One region of the Novilysobacter luteus genome, then DNA from elsewhere that is predicted to be linked to it. Evidence: predicted binding sites of a transcription regulator. Region 1 holds the regulator's gene; the other holds the start of a gene.

Region 1 (9,460 bases):
AGCGTCCCCGCGCTGTCGGTGCTGGCCTACACGGAAGTGCCGGAAGACAAACGGTTGCGCCTGGTCGGCGCGATCGGCTGAACACAACGAGGCACCGCCACGGCGGTGCAGGACGCAACGAGAACGGCACACGCCGGAGTGGTCAGGGGTAGTTGATGAGAATCAAGCGATTCATTGCCAGCGACATGCGCACCGCGCTGCGGATGGTCCGCGACGAACAAGGCCCGGATGCGGTGATCCTCTCCAACCGTCCGTGTCCGGAAGGGGTGGAGGTGGTCTCGGCCACCGACTACGACGAGGCGCTTGTGCACCAGGCCCTTCGTGCGGCGACGCCGCGGATCTCGCCGACCACCGCCAATGCCGCGCCGGCAGCCGCCGCCGAACCCGCCGCGGTGCCTTCCGCCGCGGTGCCTTCCGCCGCGCGCGCCGCGGCCTCCACGGCCCCCGCCCCTTCGGTCCGCGAAACGCTCGCCACCCGTGCCCGCGCGGTGTTCAAGATCGGCGACACGGTCCGTCCGGCCTCCAACGAACCGACCCTGGCCGAGCTCACCTCCGGCGCCTCGCACGGCGACACCGCGCGCAACGATGCCACTGTGGCCGAGGCCGGCCAGAGCCGCTTCGACGCGATGATGGCCGCGCTCGGCGCGGTGCCGGCCAACGTCGCCGACGCCGAACCCGCCAACGACGTGGTCAGCCTGTCGCCCGCCGCGCTTGCGCCGGCCGCACAGATGCCGGCCACCCCGGTTTCCCCGCCTGCGCCGCCGCGGCAGCACCCGTCGCCGGAGGCTGCGGAGGCCGCCGCTGCGCCGCAGGTCCATGTCACGCCCGCCCCGAAGCTCGAGCTGAGCCTGGAGCCGTTGCCCGAGCCGGCGCCCGAAGCAGAACCCGCGCACCCGTCAGCCACCGCCGAGGCGATCGAACTGTCGCTCGCACCGGTCGCCGAACTGGACGACAGCACCGACGCAGTCGCGCGGCACGACGAGGCCGCCGAGGCCGCCGCGACCGACCGCCACCTCCACGCCGTCCCGCGCTGGGACGCCGATCCCGCCGTCGCCGCGATGCGCGAGGAACTGGCCACCATGCGCCACTTGATCGAGCGCGAGATGGGGCAGTTCGCGGTTGAGCGACTGCGCGGCTCGCCGGCGCGCGCCGCGGCATTCGACACCCTGCTGGGCTACGGCTGCGACGAAACGCTGGCGCAGACCCTGGCAGCGAAGATCGACCCGGCGCTGGACCCGGCGCGGGTGCATGCCCCGATGCTGGCCGAGCTGGCGCGGATGCTGACCATCAGCCGCGAGGAGCCTATCGACGACGGTGGCGTGATCGCCCTGGTCGGCCCGACCGGTGCCGGCAAGACCACCACCGCGGCCAAGCTCGCCGCCCGCTTTGCCGCCCGCCACAGGGCCCGCGACGTGGCGCTGGTGACCACCGACTTCGAGCGCGTCGGCGCCTGCGAGCAGCTGCACGCCCACGGCCGCCGCCTCGGCATCACCGTCTGCGAGGCCAACGGCCCCGAGGCGCTGCAGCAGACCCTGGACCAGTTGCAGGACTACCCGCTGGTGGTGGTCGATACCGCCGGCTATGGCGCCCGCGACCGCGCCCTGCTCGGCCAGATCACCTGGCTGCGCGCCACCCGCAACGTGCGCAGCCTGCTGGTGCTGCCGGCCAATGGCCACCCGCACGACATGAACGAGGTGGTCCGCCGGTACCGCATGGCCACGCCCGAGGGCGTGGTGCTGACCAAGCTCGACGAGACCGGCCGCCTCGGCGCCGCGCTGTCGACCGTGATCCGCAACGGCCTGAGCCTGGCCTACACCACCGCCGGACAGCAGGTCGCGACCGACCTCGCCCACGCCGACGCCTCCCGCCTCGTGCTGCAACTGGAGAAATTGCGCCGTGCTGCCGATAACCCCCTTGCCACCGAGGACCGTCATGCCGTCGCCTGACCACAATCCCGCTTTCCCGGCGACGCAGCCCGGCGCTGCGCCGGAGTCCGTGCGCCCCGCTCCCGTCAGAGTGATCGCGGTCGCCAGCGGCAAGGGCGGCGTCGGCAAGACCAACGTCTCGGTCAACCTCGCGCTGTCGCTGCAGAACGCCGGCCAGCGCACCCTGCTGCTGGACACCGACCTGGGCCTGGCCAACGTCGACGTGATGCTCGGGCTGTCGCCCCGCTTCACCCTGGCCGATGTGCTGGCCGGTCGCTGCGAGCTGCGCGACACATTGCTTGAAGGCCCCGGCGGGATGTGGATCGTCCCGGCCGCTTCCGGCAAGCGCCACATGACCGAGCTGCTGCCGCAGCAGCACGTCGGCCTGGTGCACGCCTTCAGCCAGCTGGACGTGCCGATCGACACCATGGTGGTCGACAACGCGGCCGGCATCGCAGACGGCGTGCTGACCTTCTGCCAGGCGGCGCAGGACGTGATCGTGGTGGTCTGCGACGAGCCGGCCTCGGTCACCGATGCCTACGCGCTGATCAAGGTGCTCAGCCGCGACCGCGGCGTCAGCCGGGTGCAGATCCTCGCCAACCAGGTGCAGCACGCGGCCGAGGGGCGCCAGCTGTTCGACAAGCTGCAGCGCGTCACCTCCAAGTTCCTCGACGTGACCCTCAACTACCTGGGCGCGATCCCGCGCGACGAATGGCTGCGCCGCGCAGTGCAGCGGCAGGAAGCGGTGGTCGACGCGTTCCCGTCGGCACCCGCCTCGGCCGCGTTCCGCGACATCGCCCGGCGTGCCGGCCAGTGGCAGAGCCCGCCGGGCCCGCGCGGCCACGTCGAGTTCTTCATGGAGCGCCTGATCGCGCAACCGTCCCGGAGTGCCGCCGCATGAGCACCGCCGCAGCCGCCTACCGCGCCCACCAGCCCAGCGACACCGCGCTCATCGTCGAGCGCCACGGCGAGCTGGTGCGCCGCATCGCCCACCACCTCGCCGCGCGCCTGCCGGCGAGCGTCGAGGTCGACGACCTGATCCAGGCCGGCATGCTTGGCCTGATCGACGCCGGTCGCAATTTCCAGGCCGACCAGGGCGCGGCGTTCGAGACCTACGCCAGCATCCGCATCCGCGGCGCGATGATCGACGAGATCCGCCGTGGCGACTGGGTGCCGCGCTCGGTCCATCGCAAGTACCGCGACGTGGTCGCCGCCACCCGCGGTGTCGAGCAGGACACCGGCCGTGCCGCCTCCGCGCAGGAGGTCGCCGCCCGGCTCGAGGTATCGCTCGACGAGTACCACCGCATGCTGGAGGACGCCGCGCGCGGCCAGCTGATCAGCCTGGATGCGCACCTGGAGGAGCACGACGGCGAGCCGCGGCTGGCGTCCACCGCCAACGCGACCCCGGCGCGCGAGTTCGAGCACTCCGCGTTCCGCGAAGCCCTCGGCGGCGCCATCGGCGACCTGCCCGAACGCGAGCAGCTGGTGCTGTCGCTGTACTACGAGCAGGAGCTCAACCTGCGCGAGATCGGCGCGGTGCTGTCGATCAGCGAGTCGCGGGTCTGCCAGATCCACGGCCAGGCGATGTTGCGCCTGCGCGCGCGCCTGGGCGACTGGCGCGAGGAAGCCCAGCTCGACCAGGACGTCTGACTGCGCCGCTGCCCCCCATTCCCGAACACCCGCACGAGCCTGACCCATGGAAAAGAACATCAAGATCCTCATCGTCGACGACTTCTCGACCATGCGCCGCATCGTCAAGAACCTGCTCAACGACCTGGGCTTCTTCAACACCACCGAGGCCGACGACGGCACCAGCGCGCTGGTCGAGCTGCGCAAAGGTCCGTTCGACCTGGTGATCACCGACTGGAACATGCCCGGCATGCCCGGCATCGACCTGCTCAAGGCGATCCGCGCCGACGCCACCCTGGCCAAGACCCCGGTGCTGATGGTGACGGCCGAGGCCAAGCGCGAGCAGATCATCGAGGCCGCCCAGGCTGGCGTGAACGGCTACGTGATCAAGCCGTTCACCGCGGCCACGCTGGGCGACAAGCTCGGCAAGATCTGGGAGCGGCTGGAGAGCGCGGCGTGAGCACCGATGCCGGTTCGCCGGCCACGGCCATCCCCGTGCAGGACCGCCAGCTGATCACGCGGCGCCTGCATGCGGCGCTGTGGGCGCTCGAGCACGACGACCATGCCGGCTGGCGGGCCAACGTGGACGAGCTGATCCAGTGGCGCACGCAGCCGTTCGTGCAGGGCCTGGCGCGGATCGCGCGCGAGCTGGAACTGGCGCTCGGCGGCCCCGCCGAACACACCGGCCACGGCTCGCTGCCGGACGCCTGCGCCCGCCTGGAGCACGTGGTGACCCTCACCGAGACCGCCAGCATGCGCACCCTGGACCTGATCCAGGAATGCTCGGGCCTGCTTGGCAAGCTGCAGGAAGGGCACGCCACCCAGGTCGACGCCATTGCCGGCATCCGCGAGCGGCTGTCGGAAATGACCGCCGCGCAGGGGTACCAGGACCTCACCGGGCAGATCATCCTGCGCGTGGTCGAGCTGGTGCGCGCCGTGCAGGAAGGCCTCGGCGACGTCACCGGCCCGAGCGAGCCGCTGCACCTGTCCAATCGCGGCAATGGCCCGTCGATCGCCGGACTGGACGCCGCCCCGGCGACCCAGGACGACGCCAACGAATTGCTGTCCTCGCTGGGACTCTGACGCCCATGCGCCGCCGCACCCATTCCTGTAGGAGCGACGTCAGTCGCGACCCGCGAACCATTGAGGTACGCCGCGACACCGCGACGATCGCGGGGGCGGCCATCGTGCGCGTCCTGGATTGGCGCCGTCCATCCGGTTGTCAGTGGTTCGCGACTGACGTCGCTCCTACGGCGGCAGGGGGCAGGCCATGAATGCTGCATTTGAAGACGACACCGGCAACGATATCTGCGCGGACTTCCTGATCGAGGCGCGCGAGATCCTCGACCAGCTGGGCGAGCAGATGGTCGCGCTGGAGCGCAGCCCGGCCGACCGCGAATGCCTCAATGCGGTGTTCCGCGGCTTCCACACCATCAAGGGCGGTGCCGGCTTCCTCGACTTCCCGCCGATGGTGGCGATCTGCCATGCGGTCGAGGACCGCCTCAATGCCGCCCGCAGCGGCGAGGTGCCGCTCGACGCCGAGGCCTTCGACGGTGCCCAGCAGTCGCTCGACCTGCTGGTGGACCTGCTCGATTGCGTCGCCGCCGGCGAAGTGCTGATGCCGGCGCCGCAGGGCCTGCTCGACGCCCTGCGTGCCGGTGCATCGGCGACCGCGACGGCACAGGCGGACGCCAGCGGCCCGGCTGCCGGCGGTGACGACATCGACGATCTCGACTTCGAAGCGCTGCTGGACAGCCTGCACGGCAACGGCGGCATTCCCGGCATCCAGGCTGATGGCGCGCCGGGGACGTCGGCCGTATCCGATTCCCCGACCGCGGGCAGCCCACCGGCGGTGCCACTACCGGCACCCGCTGCACCCGCCGCGCCGCGCAAGCCCGCCGCCGCCGCGCACCAGGAAGACCCGACGGTCCGCGTGGACGTGCGCCGGCTGGACGCGATGGTCAACCTGGTCGGCGAGCTCGTGCTCGCGCGCAACCGGCTCAAGACGATCCGCCCGCGCCTGCGCGACGACGAACTCGACCGCGCGGTGACCACGCTGGACGCGGCCACCTCGCGGCTGCAGTCGGCGGTGATGATGGCGCGCATGCAGCCGGTCGGCCGCGTGTTCTCGCGGTTCCCCAAGCTCGCACGCGACGTCGCCCGCCAGTTGCAGAAGAAGGTCGAGCTGGAGGTCATCGGCGCGGAGACCGAGCTGGACCGCAACCTCGTCGAGGCCTTGTCGGACCCGCTGGTGCACCTGGTCCGTAACGCGATAGACCACGGCATCGAAAGCCCCGACGACCGCCTGGCCGCCGGCAAGCCCGCGCAGGGCCAGGTGGTGCTGAGCGCGCAGCAGGAAGGCGACCACGTCGCCATCGAGGTGCGCGACGACGGTGCGGGCATCGACCCCGACCGGATCCGCGACAGCGCCGTGCGCAAGGGCCTGATAGAACCCGAGGCCGCGGCACGGCTCACTCCCGACGAGTGCCTGCAGCTGGTCTTCATGGCCGGCTTCTCCACCCGCGCGGAGGTCAGCGACCTGTCAGGGCGCGGCGTCGGCATGGACGTGGTGCAGTCGAAGATCCGCGAACTGTCGGGCGAGGTGCAGATCCAGTCCGAACCCGGTCGCGGCAGCCGCTTCCAGATCCGCGTCCCGCTGACGCTGGCGATCCTGCCGACCCTGCTGGTCGAACTGGCCGGCGACGTCTACGCGCTGCCGCTGGTGCGCGTGGTCGAAGTGCTGTCGCACGAGCGCGGCGCGGCGATGCAGGTCGACGGCCAGACCGTGCTGGACCTGCGCGAGCAGCCGGTGCCACTGCTGTCGCTGCGGCGGTGGCTCGGCGTACCCGAGACGACGTTGGCCGACTCCACCGCCGTGGTGCTGCAGTCCGGCGAGCAGCGATTCTGCCTGTCGGTCGACAGCGTGCGCGGGCGCGAGGAAGTGGTGATCAAGGCCTTGCCTCGGACGCTGCGCGGGCTGGCCGGCTACGCCGGCGCCAGCCTGATCGGCGACGGCCGCATGGCGCTGATCCTCGACGTCGACGCGCTGTACCGCACCGGCGTGCGCGGGGGTCGCTGAGCGATGGCGACCTCAAGAATCCGGCCCACGAACCGATAACGCGGACAATGGACAGGCTCAGCATCATCGGCACCGTACTGGCGATTGGCGCCCTGCTGGGCGGCAGCGTGCTCAAGGGCGCGGGGCTGTCCGGCCTCTGGTCGCCGGCGGCCTTCGTGATCGTGGTGCTCGGCACCATCGCGGCGATCCTGGTGCAGACGCCGATGGACACCTTCAAGCGTGCCCTGCGCATCGTGCGCTGGGTATTCCAGCCGCCGATGCAGGACCGCACCGCGATCATCTCGCGCATCGTCGAGTGGAGCGGCACCGCCCGCCGCCAGGGCCTGCTCGGGCTGGAGGCGGAGGTGCAGGCGCTGGAGGATCCGTTCCTGCGCAAGGGCCTGCAGATGGTGGTCGACGGCGTCGAGCCCGAGGCGATCCGGCAGATGCTGGAGATCGAGCTGCACGGCCAGTCCGACCGCGACGTCGCCGCCGCCAAGGTGTTCGAGGGGATGGGCATCTACGCGCCGACGCTGGGCATCATCGGCGCGGTGCTGGGCCTGATGGCGGTCATGAAGAACCTCGCCGACCCGAGCCAGCTCGGCCACGGCATCGCCGCCGCGTTCACCGCGACGATCTACGGCATCGGCCTGGCCAACCTGGCGCTGCTGCCGATCGCGAGCAAGCTCAAGGGCCTGATCGGCCACCAGGCGCAGGAGCGCGAGATGATCGTCGAGGGGCTGATCGCGATCGCCCAGGGCGAGAACCCGCGCAACATCGAGGCGCGGCTCAACGGCTTCGTCCACTGAGGCGCCGCGCATGGGTCGCCGCCATCGCCACGAGGAGCACCAGAACCACGAGGCCTGGGCGATCCCGTACGCCGACCTGATGACGCTCCTGTTGGCCTTCTTCGTGGTCATGTACGCGATCTCCTCGCTCAACGAGGGCAAGTACCGCGTGCTGGCCGATTCGCTGTCGTCGGCCTTTGGCGGCGCGCCGCGCACCATCTCGCCGATCCAGCTTGGCCAGACCCAGCTGCGCGGTTCCTCGTTCGACCGTCCGTCGATGCAGACGCCCGATTCCAAGGCCGGGCCATCGGCCGCGACCCCGATCAACTCGCCGCGCATGCTGCAGGTGCTCGACATGCCGACCTTCGGGCAGACGGCCCGCGCCACGGCCGCCGCGATGCAGGCGGCCGAGGGACCGCAGAGCCGGCGCGCCGAGCAGCTGCAGTCGATCGGAAAGCGCATCCAGGAAGCGCTGTCGGACCTGGTTCGCCGCAAGCTGGTGACGGTGCGTCGCAGCGAGACCTTCCTGGAGGTCGAGATCCAGAGCGACATCCTGTTCGCCAGCGGCGTCGCGGTACCCAGCGCGGTGGCAACCGAAACCGTGCGCCGGCTGGCCGGCGTGCTGCGCGACGAGCCCAACGCCGTGCGCGTGGAGGGCTATACCGACGACCAGCCGATCCGCACCGTGCAGTTCCCGTCCAACTGGGAGCTGTCGGCAGCGCGCGCCGGCAGCGTCGTGCACGAGCTGATCGGCGCCGGTGTCGGCCCCGAGCGGCTGGCCGTGGTCGGTTTCGGCGAGCACCAGCCGGTTGCCGACAACGCCACCGCCGAGGGTCGCAACGCCAACCGCCGCGTGCTGCTGGTGATCCTCGCCGCGCCGCAGGGCCCCGATGCCGTCACCGAGCGGATGCCGCCGGTGATGGCCGATGCCAGCGACGTGCAACCGCTTTTCCCGCTGCCCGACGCCGCGGCCGGCGGCAGCGCCCTGGGAGCCCCCTGACATGCAGACCTGGGCCATCGCCAACCAGAAAGGCGGCGTCGGCAAGACCACCACCTCGCTATGCCTGGCGCGCGGCCTCGCCGCCGATGGCGCCCGCGTGGTGCTGATCGACCTCGACCCGCATGCCTCGCTGACCCGCGCGTTCGCGGTGCCGACCGACCCGCCGCCGGCGGGTAGCCACGACCTGTTCAACACGGGTGGCGCCGCCGAGCTGCGCTCGCTCGCACGCGGCACCGCCATCGACAACCTGTTGCTGGTCGCCGCGCAGCCGGCGCTGGCGACGCTGGAGCGCCGGGGCGCGACCCAGGCCGGGCTCGGCCTGTCGATCGGCCGCGCGCTGCATGCCGCCCGCGCCAACTTCGACTACGCCGTGCTCGACTGCCCGCCCACGCTGGGCCTGTTGATGGTCAATGCCCTGGCGGCGGCGGACCGGCTGGTGGTGCCGACCCAGACCGATCCGCTCGCCCTGCACGGCCTGGCCGACATGCTGCGCACCGCCGACATGGTCGAGCGCTCGCGCCGGCGGCCGTTGCCGCGGCACGTGCTGCCGACGCTGTATGACCGCCGTACCCGTTCGGGCGTGCAGAGCCTGGACCGGCTGCACGAGCTGTACGAGGGCCGGGTCTGGCCGAAGGCGATCCCGATGGACACTCGGCTGCGCGACCCCGCCACGCTGACCGCGGCCGAGCTGCCCACCGGGCGCGGCGCCGACGCCTACCGCTCCGCACTCAACTGGCTGCTTGCCGCGATGCCGCGGCAGCAGGAGGCCGCATGACCACCCTGGCGGTCGATGCCTACCTGGACGAGTTGCTGTGCGACGTCGCCGATGTCGCGGCCCTGCCTGCGATGCCCGGCATCGCGATGACCGCGCCGGCTGCGGCACACCCCGCGCCCGGGCCCGCAGTGGTCGCCGCGCCCGTCGTTGCAGAGCAGCCCCCACCTGCGTCCGCCGCGCGACAGGCCCCGGCAGACATGCCGCGGCACACCTCGCCCGATGCGTCCGCCACGGTACCCCACCGGCTGGCGCGACCTTCGGGTTCCGGCCGCTGGCTGCGCCTGG
Region 2 (9,460 bases), 560 kb from region 1:
CAGGTGCCCAAGTACGACGTCGACGCCCCGGACGTGGATGTCGGCACCAAGGACGTCACCGTGCCGGTGCCGGACGTCGACGTGGAGCCGGCGGACGAGGACGAGAACGACGACCCGAATACCTGATCCGGGCATTCGACGAAAAGGGGCAGCCTCGGCTGCCCTTTTTCTTGCGCGTCGCTCGCTGCCAGTACCCGGAAGCGGGGCCGGTTTTTTCAGCCGACCTGCACCGTGCCGCGCCCGGCCCGCTTGGCTTCGTACATCTGGACATCGGCGCGATCCAGCAACTGCGTCGCGGTCTCACCCCGGCGGTACTCGCACACACCGGCCGAGAACGACAACGATCCGGCATCCATGAAAGGCAGGTGCCCGACGCGCTCGAGCATCCTCCACACCGTTGCCTCGGCCTGGGGCCCCGCGGTATCGGGCATCAGCAGCAGGAACTCCTCGCCGCCCCAGCGGGCGAGCACGTCGTGTCCGCGCAGCCCACCCACCGCGGTCATCGCGAACGACCGCAGCACCGCGTCGCCCGCCGCATGACCGTGGGCATCGTTGATGCGTTTGAAGTGGTCCAGGTCGATCAGCGCGATGCTGAAGCGGTGTTCGTGGCGTGCCGAGCGCGCCAGCTCACGATCGAGCAGCTCCTGCATGTGGCGCCGGTTGGGCAGCCCGGTCAGCTCGTCGCGGGTCGCCAGCCGCTGCACTTCCGCCAACGCCTCGGTCAGGGCCCGACGCTCCGACCGCAGCTTGCGTCGCAGCGATGACAGCCGCACCGCCACCAGCGACGTGGCCGGCAGCAGCACCACCAGCATGCCCAGGTTGACCAGGTCGACGTGCATCCCCGGCGCGTCGAGCGACCAGTCCCCGCCGGGCGACGGCCCATGCCGCAGCGCGATCGAGAACGACAGCGAGACGATGGCGAATACGGTCAGCCAGAGGATCCGTCGCCAACCCAGTGAGAATGTGCCGAAAATCAGCACGAGCAACAGCGGGAACAAGGCCGCGGTGCGCACCGGCCCACCCAGCACGTAGCCCCAGCAGGCTGCGGTCACGCCCAGCACGATCTGCGGTGCAGTGAGCGCGGCATCGTGGAAGCGTGCGCTCCAGCCGCTGCGCAGCGCCACGTACAGCACGGCCAGCATGGTCCCGACGAACGTCGCCCACGGCAGCATCGATGCGTCCGGCGCCACCCACCCCATGCCCATCGCGAGACCGAAGACGGTCCCGCAACCGATGTAGACGGCCACCGTGATCAACCATTGGGTGGTCCGGATCCGGAGCCGTGGGTCGCCTCCCAGCACCCGGTCGCACAGCACCCGGTCGCACAGCACCCTGTCGCACAGCTTCCGGGCACGCTGCCGCCCGGGCCCCGCGATTCGGGCGCCCGGCGGTTCGGCAACACGGTTCTGTGAGTCCAAGGGACGCTCGCGGGAGTGGTCGTCCCTGTTAACGGCAGCCCTGGCGCGCACTTGAGGGGTAATTGTTGGCGATCGGACGGGCGGTGGAATCGGGGTCCCGGCGGCTTCACGCGGGCGCGCCGGACGCGTTGCTAGCGTCTTCGTGTCCGATTCAGGAGCGCTGCGCCATGACTCGTCGCCACTTTTCCCGGGAAACCCCGTTCCGGCTGCTGCTGGCCGTCCTGCTCACGTTGCTGCTGGCCGCCTGTGCCACCGGGCCGCGCGTCAGTACCGACGCCGACCCGACCGTGGACTTCTCCGCCTATCGCACGTACGCATTCTACGAGCCGATCGCGATGGAGCAGTCGGGCTACACCAGTTATCTCTCCGACCGCATCAAGCAGTCTGTCCGCCGCGAGATGGACGCACGCGGCTACCGCTTCGATCCGGCCGACCCCGACCTGCGGGTCAACTTCCAGGGCTATATCCGGGAAGAGCGCGACGTTTACAACGTGCCACGCAGCGACGTGCAGTACTTTTACAGCTATCGCGCCCGCAGCTATTTCGCCGTGCCCGTCTGGTATGACGAAACGCGCGTGCGCCAGTACACCGTCGGCACGCTCACGGTCGACCTGGTCGACGCCGAGCGCAACCACCTGGTCTGGACCGGCGACGCGATCGGCCGGGTGACCCAGCGCACCGCCCAGGAACGTGCCGCGTCGGCGGATCAGGCGGTCGCCGCGATCTTTGCCCGGTATCCGTTCGTGGCCGGTTCGGGCGCGGTGCTGCCGTAAGTCCTAGCCGTCTGCGCCGAGCAGCACCACGGCCGCGAGCAACACGAAACCCAGCACCGCGGCCAACGCGTGGACGATCACCAGCCACGCGGGCAGCAGCAGGTTGTTCCACTTGTAGCGCAGGCTCAGCACCGCGCCGCCGCCCGCCGCGACCAGGAACAGCAGCAGCGCCAGCTGGGCCATCGCGGGGACACCTTCGGCCAGTGCCGCGTAGGCCAGCAACGTGAGTCCGGCCGCGGCCAGCAGGCCGTGGAACATCGCCAGCCACGCGGGTGGATTGTGCTTGCCGGCAAACCGGATGCCCGCCATGGTCACGCCGCCCAGGGCGGCAACCAGGAACAACAGGACGGAAACCTGCAGCATCGACGCGACGTCCATAACGAAGTCCTCCGGAGGAACACTCCCCCGGCGGCGGATCCCCCGGGGTGCCCGGGGACGTTAGGTTGGCGCCGGTGAGCGCGACGTGTTCATCGCGCGTTCGGACTCGTCAACGCAGCTGGCTGTCCTTGCTGCCCCGCCGGTTGTAACCGGAGGCCCCCAGCTCCTCGCGGTCGTGCGCTTCCTGGCAAGCCAAGCACAGCCGCACCCCGGCAACGGCCTTACGCCTCGCCTCGGGGATAGTGGCGTCGCACTCCTCGCAGTGGGTCAGTCCGGGACCCTCGCGCAGTTGGCTGCGGGCCCGCTTGATCGCGTCCTTGACGGTCGCATCGATCTGGTCCTGTACCGCGCCGTCGCCTGCCCAGCCGGTCGCCATGGCATTCCTCCGTGTTTTCACGTGCATTGGGAGGATATCCCGGACGGCGTGAACACCGGCCCCGTTATCCTTGTCGGCCCCTTGCGCCCGGCGATACCCGATGACCGAACGACTGCCCCCGTGGATCCAGGAATGGCTGACCGTGGTCGTGCCGCTGGGACAGGTGTTGCTGATCCTGCTGGCCGCTTGGCTGCTGCGGGCGGTGACACGGCGCGTGGTCGACCGTCTCTGCACGCGACGCGGTTTCCCGCCCGAACTGGCCATCGCCGGTCGACGTGTCATCGGCTTCCTCATCTATGCAGCCGCGCTGCTGCTCGTGCTGGAGCGCCTGGGTGTCTCCGGTACCGTGCTGTGGACGGCGTTCACCGGGTTCGCGGCGGTTGGCGCGGTGGCGTTCTTCGCGGCGTGGAGCGTGCTGTCCAACATCTTCTGCACGGTACTCATCCTGACCACCCGGCCGTTCCGACTGTATGACCACATCGAGATCCTCGAGAACGGCGAAAAGCCCGGGCTGAAAGGTCGCGTCATCGACGTGAACCTGGTTTACACGACCCTGCAGGAGCATCGCGAGGACGGCTCCGACACCGTGCTGCGGGTGCCCAACAACCTCTTCTTCCAGCGCACTGTGCGTCGCTGGCGAACCGCACCGGCGCCGCCACAGACGTCGGCCGGCGAGCCCCACAGCGAGTTCGCGGGCTGACACACTCCCGTACGCGCCGCCATCGCCATCACATTTCCACGCGGCGTTTCGTCCCGCCCGCCCGGATTCAGCACCTCGCCGTCGCGTGCGCGTTAGTCTTTGCGCCGCAATCGGTGCCCCGCCCTCCTTTCGAACGAGACAACCCAGATGATCCGACCCGCCACTCTGCTCCTTGCCGCTATCGTCCTCGCCTCGGGCCCGGTGATGGCCTCCAGCTTTGGCGGTACCTCGGCCGGCGCATCCTCGGCGGGGTCGTCGGGCAGCTCGGGAAGCACCTCGGGCGACGACAAGGTGGTGCTGCAGGCACGCGACGACGCCGCGAGCTTTGTCGCCAGTGACGGGCGCATCCGCGGCGCGCAGCTGGAAGCGGCGCTGATGAGCCTGCGCGAGCGCCACGCCGACGCCCGCCTGGCCAGCGACATGGAGCTGGCACGGGCGATCCTGGCGTTCTGATCCGCACCTCAATGCGCTGGGCGCGCGCACTTGCGCTGGTGCCCTTGCTGGCTGCGGCCGGACTGGTCCATGCCGGTTCGGCCGCCCGCCCTGAAACCGGTCCCGCGGCTGGGTTTGAGCCCCGCATCGACCCGTCACTGAGCGCTGCAGAAGTCGCCGCTACACGCGACCTGCTTGCCGCTGCGACACGGCCCCTGCCCGATCGTTGGCTCGCCTCACTTGGAAAGGTAGAGGTGTACTGGAAGGACCTGCCCGAAGACGTTCACGGGCGGGCGACCGCCTCACGGATGCTGCTGGACCGGTCCCTGCTCGACGGCTGGATGGCACGCCCATCGGGCGCCGGCAGCAGCCACCCCGCCACGCGCGCCGCACTGGCCGCGGTGATCCACGAACTGGCCCACTTCCACGACCGCAGTTCGACTGGCGGGCTCTCGCGTGACCCGCGCCTGCTCGACCTCGCCGGCTGGCAGGTGAGTCCCGCCCGGCTCGGCCTGCGGCATCCGGACAATGCGTTCACCGACCGCAGCCCGGACCGCTACGAACTCCAAAGCCCGGTCGAGTACGTCGCGGTCAATCTCGAGCACTTCGTGCTGGACCCGCAGTACGGTTGCCGCCGCCCCGCCCTGCACCGGTATTTGGTGGCCCACTTCGGGGGCGGCCCGATGCCGGCAATGTGCCCGCCGGGCCTGGTGTTCCTGCAACCGGGGCGTGGCCAAGCCGACAGCACGCTGCAGCTGGACCCGCAGCGCGTGTACGCGGTCGATTACCTCCTGGCCGAAGGCAACGACCGCCTGATGAGCCGGTGGGGCCACAGCATGCTGCGGCTGGTGGTGTGCGCGCCCGGCCGAGCGCCTGGCCCGGATTGCCGCCTCGACCTCGACCACCACATGGTGCTGTCGTTCCGCGCCTTCGTCGACGACGTGCAGATCTCGAGCTGGCGCGGGCTTACCGGCTCCTACCCCTCGCGTCTGTTCATCCTGCCGCTGGCGCAGGTGGTCGACGAGTACACACGGATCGAGCTCCGCGGGTTGCAGTCCATCCCGCTGGACCTGGGCCCGGCGGAGATCACCGGCCTGGTCGAGCGTGCCGCGCAGCTGCACTGGAGCTACGACGGCGACTACTTCTTCGTCAGCAACAACTGCGCGGTCGAGACCTTCAAGCTGCTGCACGACGGCGTACCGCGGCTGGCAGGCGAACCGCTCGCGAGCATCACGCCGACCGCGCTGCTCCGCCGGCTGGTCGCGTCGGGCATCGCCGACACCACGGTGCTTGATGACCCGGCCGCAGCGCGCCGGAACGGCTACTACTTCGAGGCGGCCGACACCCGCTACCAGGCGATGTTCGAGGTCGCCCGCGGCGTGCTCGGGTTGCCGCAGTCGCGCGTGCAGGACTGGCTGGACTTGTCGCCCGAAGAACGGTCACCGTGGATCGCGAAGACGGACATGCGTGCCGCGGCGGCACTGTTGCTGCTTGAGAACGCCGCGCTGCGCCGGCACGAATTGCTTGCGCGCGACGAACTCAAGCGGCTGCTGTCCCGCAGCGGTGGTCGATGGGACGATAAGGCGGCACGCAGTCGCGACGCGCTCCGGCAAGTCTTGGACCTGGAAGGCCTGTTGAGCCGGCCGGCGCAGGTGCTGGCCCGGGCCGGGGTCGGTTCCGGCTACGGCCTGCCCCAGGCCCGCGAGCGCGAGGTCCTCGCGCGGCTCGGGCCCGGTCTGGCGACCTCGTGGCGGGAACGCAGCGAACAACTGCGCGCGGAGGCACGGAGCTGGCTGTCGCCCAGACGTCGTGCCGCCATCGCGGGCGCAGAGGCGAACATCGAGGAACTCGGCGACCGGCTGGGGCGGCTCCATCGCGAAGGCGATGGCTTCAGGTTCGACCGGTCGTAAAACGCACTAGCCGTTCGGCGTCTCGGACGGCGAGGACTGCGTCTGGGAGGGGTTGGCGGCCTCCTTGGCGGCCTGCTTCTTGGCCTGCTTTTCGTCCTGCTTCTTCTTCTTGGCGATCTCGCGCTGGCGCTTCTCGAACGAGTAATTGGGTTTTGCCATGGGCTCTTTATCTCGGTGGGGAGGCCCCCAGTCTAGACCGTGTGGGCCGGTTACCGGGTCCGGGGCCTAAAGCGCTTCCGAAACCACCGGGCTGGCGGGCGGGTTTCCGGCCGGGTTTCCGGCCGCCTTTCGGCGGCGCGCACGCTTGTTGCGGTACATCGCCGCATCAGCCGCCGCCAGCAGCGACGAGGCATCCGACCGCCCGTCATGCAGCACCCAGCCGACACTGCCACGGATGCGCAACTCCACTCCGTCGATGCTGCGCGGATGGCCCAGCGCGGCCACGACGCCCTGCGCGATCGCCGGCATGTCGGTGCTGCCGTGGCGCAGCGACTCCAGCAGCACCACGAACTCGTCGCCACCGAGCCGCGCGATGAGGTCACCGGCGCGCAGCCGGCCGCTGAGGGCCGCCGCGGTCTCGCGCAGCACCGCATCGCCCATGGCGTGGCCGTGGGTATCGTTGACGGCCTTGAAGTCGTCCAGGTCGAGGAACAGCAGCGCGAACTGTTCGGGCCGGTCGTGTCGGCGGCAGGCCGCGTCCAGCCGCTGAAGGAATTGCGTCCGGTTGGGCAGCCCTGTCAGCGCGTCGTACAGCGCGGCGTCCTGGTACTCGCGTGCCTGTGCGCGGGTCGCTTCCAGCGAGCTCTCCAGCCGGGCCAGCAGCCGCGCGTTGTCCTCCAGCGCGACCTGCCGGCCCAGTGCGCCGCCCAGCGCGTTGCCGATCAGCGCGACGGCCTGCGCATCGATGCCGTCGAACGCGCATGGCACGCTGGAGCACACCTCCAGCACGCCCAGCACCTGGTCGCCGAACCGCAGCGGCGTGGCAATCAACGATTCCAGCGAACACTGCGCGCGTGCCGGTCCCTCCATGCGCGGGTCGGTCAGGGCGAAATCGCTGTGCAACGCCTGGTGCGAAGCCAGGCATGCGCGCGCCAGGGTCTGGCCGTCGCCGAACGCGGCCCGGTCCACCCGGCGCATCTGGCCGCGCGCCGACGCGACCCGGAGCGCTCCGTCGCCTTCGGCCATCAACACAACGGCACCGGTGGCGCGGGTCAGTTCCATCACGGTCGCCGTGGCCTCGCCGAGGAACGACCGCGTGTCGCCCGGGTGCTCGGCGATGCGCACCAGGGCGTCGACCACGCTCCGCAGGCGGAGATACTCGCTCCGGCCATGCGCCTGGCTGCTCCACGAGACCATCCGCGGCTGGGGTTGCTGCCCGGGGGTTGCGACCATCGAAAACCGACCTGCCACTGCTTCCATCAAACCCCGATGGTCGGGCCGCGACGGTAAAGCGCCGGTGATTTGGCCGATGGAAAAGAGTGACGCGTGACACGACTCGGGGATCGAGTGCGCTGCCGGCAGGAAATCTCGATAGATGCACCCGCCGGACAGGCCGGTTTCGCCGCGGCCGGTCGCAGGCCGCTAGCCGCTGCAGCCCCCGCAGCAGATCGACGGCAGCTGGTGGATGTCGCCCGGCGCCAGCACCAGTCCGGCCCCGGACAGGACCCCTGCGAGTTCGCCGGCGTCGAGTGCCGCGGCCACGCGCAGGGTGCCGTCGGGGTCGATGTCGACCAGCGCGGCCGGGTCGATGTCGAAGATCGCGCCTTCGATTGCAGCCAGCGCAGTCTGGACGTTGCGGGCCGTCACATGGAATTCCATGGTCACCTCCTGACGAGCGGGCCTGCCGGCCCTGTGTGAATGCTCGCGCACGCAGCGCGGGACGGCCCTGACCCGGGTCAAGCGCGCCCGCATCGGGCCCTGCTGGCCCGCGCCCCCTACACTGGCGGACCACCCGCCCGCGACCACGCCATGCCCGACGCCGATTTGCCCGCCCCGACCCGCCTCGACAAGCGCGTCGCCGACCTGACCCGTTGCTCGCGCGCCGACGCCCAGCAGTACATCGCCGGCGGCTGGGTGTCGGTGGACGGCCGGGTGGTCGAGGATGCGCAGACGCCGGTCACCAACGAGGTGGTCGAGCTGGCCCCTGGCGCCCGGCTGGAAACGGCCGAGCCGGCCACGATGCTGCTGCACAAGCCGGCAGGCATGGAAACCGCCGCGACCCCGGCGCTGGTGACGCCGGCCACGCGCGCGGACGCGGACACATCGGGGCTGCGCACGCTGCAGCGGCACTTCCAGCACCTCACCCCGTTGATGCCGCTCGACGCCGAGGCCAGCGGGCTGCTGGTGCTGAGCCAGGACGGCCGCGTACGCCGGCGCCTGACCGAGGACTACTCCTCGATCGAACAGGAGTTCATCGTCGAAGTCGAAGGCGAACTGTCGCCGTGGGGGTTGCCACGCCTCGCGCACGGGCTGTCGTACGAGGGCCGGCGGCTGCCGCCCTGCAAGGTCAGCTGGCAGAACGAGATCCGCCTGCGGTTCGCGATCAAGGACGTGCGGCCGGGCCAGCTGCGGCACATGTGCAGCGAGGTCGGGCTCGGCGTCGTCGCGATCCGGCGCATCCGCATCGGCCGCGTCGCCATGGGCAAGATGCCGGTCGGCGAGTGGCGCCACCTGCCGGCCGGCGAGCGCTTCTAGCCGGCCTCAGTCGTCCTCGGCGGCGGCTTCGCGCCCCTGCTGGCGGATCAGTGCTTCCTCGCGCGCGTCGTTGATCGCCTCGCGCACGCTGTCCAGGTCGACCCGGCGCTCGTCATGCACGAACGTGCCGGTCAACACGCTGTCGGGCCGCAGGTCGCCGGTTTCGAACAGCGCCCACATCTCCTCGCCGTACCACGTGTCGAACAGCTCGGGGGCGAAGCGGCCCAGGTACGCGGTGAGGTTGTTGACGTCGCGCAGCAACATCGTGCGCGCCGCATTGTTGCCGGCGGCGCTCACCACCTGCGGGAAGTCGATCACCACCGGGCCTTCGGGACCGACCAGCACGTTGTACGGCGACAGGTCGCCGTGGATCAGTCCGCTGCACAACATCCGTACCACCTGCCGGACAAGCACGGCGTGGAAGTCGCGCGCCTGCTCCGCGGGCAGCTCCACCTCGCCCAGCCGCGGGGCCGCGAACCCCTCGGCGTCCGTCACCAGCTCCATCACCAGCACGCCGTTGAAGTAGCCGTGCGGCTCGGGCACGCGCACGCCGGCGTCGCGCAGCTGATACAGGGCGTCGACCTCGGCGTTCTTCCAGGCGGCCTCCTGCTGCTTGCGGCCGTAGCGGGTGGCCTTGCCGATCGCACGGGCCTCGCGGCTGCCGCGCACCTTGCGGCCCTCCTGGTACTGCACGCGCTGCTGGAAGCTGCGCTGCGCCATGTCCTTGTAGACCTTCGCGCACCGCACCTCGTTGCCGCTGCGCACCACGTAGACGGCGG

What was found. The regulator FliA, encoded in region 1, starts transcription of late flagellar genes. The targets are predictions, from matches to a motif close to TAAAGTTTNNCNNNCNNNGGCCGATAA.
Region 2: KOD61_RS05925 (GGDEF domain-containing protein) is a predicted target of FliA. The motif match lies at 1,447-1,473, and genes of this name have one in related genera.

What each region holds. Positions count from the first base shown of each region.
Region 1 covers NZ_OU015430.1:702,577-712,036, reverse strand. The annotation lists gene flhA (flagellar biosynthesis protein FlhA) at 1-81, shown strand, start outside; gene KOD61_RS03265 (flagellar biosynthesis protein FlhF) at 156-1,946, shown strand; gene KOD61_RS03260 (MinD/ParA family protein) at 1,933-2,826, shown strand; gene KOD61_RS03255 (RNA polymerase sigma factor FliA) at 2,823-3,575, shown strand; gene cheY (chemotaxis response regulator CheY) at 3,622-4,014, shown strand; gene KOD61_RS03245 (protein phosphatase CheZ) at 4,011-4,637, shown strand; gene KOD61_RS03240 (chemotaxis protein CheA) at 4,825-6,633, shown strand; gene KOD61_RS03235 (flagellar motor protein) at 6,681-7,421, shown strand; gene motD (flagellar motor protein MotD) at 7,432-8,400, shown strand; gene KOD61_RS03225 (ParA family protein) at 8,402-9,175, shown strand; gene KOD61_RS03220 (chemotaxis protein CheW) at 9,172-9,460, shown strand, end outside.
Region 2 covers NZ_OU015430.1:1,257,740-1,267,199, reverse strand. The annotation lists gene KOD61_RS05930 (hypothetical protein) at 1-126, shown strand, start outside; gene KOD61_RS05925 (GGDEF domain-containing protein) at 216-1,247, opposite strand; gene KOD61_RS05920 (DUF4136 domain-containing protein) at 1,586-2,191, shown strand; gene KOD61_RS05915 (hypothetical protein) at 2,195-2,569, opposite strand; gene KOD61_RS05910 (DksA/TraR family C4-type zinc finger protein) at 2,679-2,945, opposite strand; gene KOD61_RS05905 (mechanosensitive ion channel family protein) at 3,046-3,645, shown strand; gene KOD61_RS05900 (DUF2388 domain-containing protein) at 3,793-4,098, shown strand; gene KOD61_RS05895 (DUF7844 domain-containing protein) at 4,110-5,987, shown strand; gene KOD61_RS05890 (hypothetical protein) at 5,994-6,146, opposite strand; gene KOD61_RS05885 (sensor domain-containing diguanylate cyclase) at 6,213-7,379, opposite strand; gene KOD61_RS05880 (hypothetical protein) at 7,569-7,805, opposite strand; gene KOD61_RS05875 (rRNA pseudouridine synthase) at 7,971-8,681, shown strand; gene KOD61_RS05870 (PA4780 family RIO1-like protein kinase) at 8,688-9,460, opposite strand, start outside.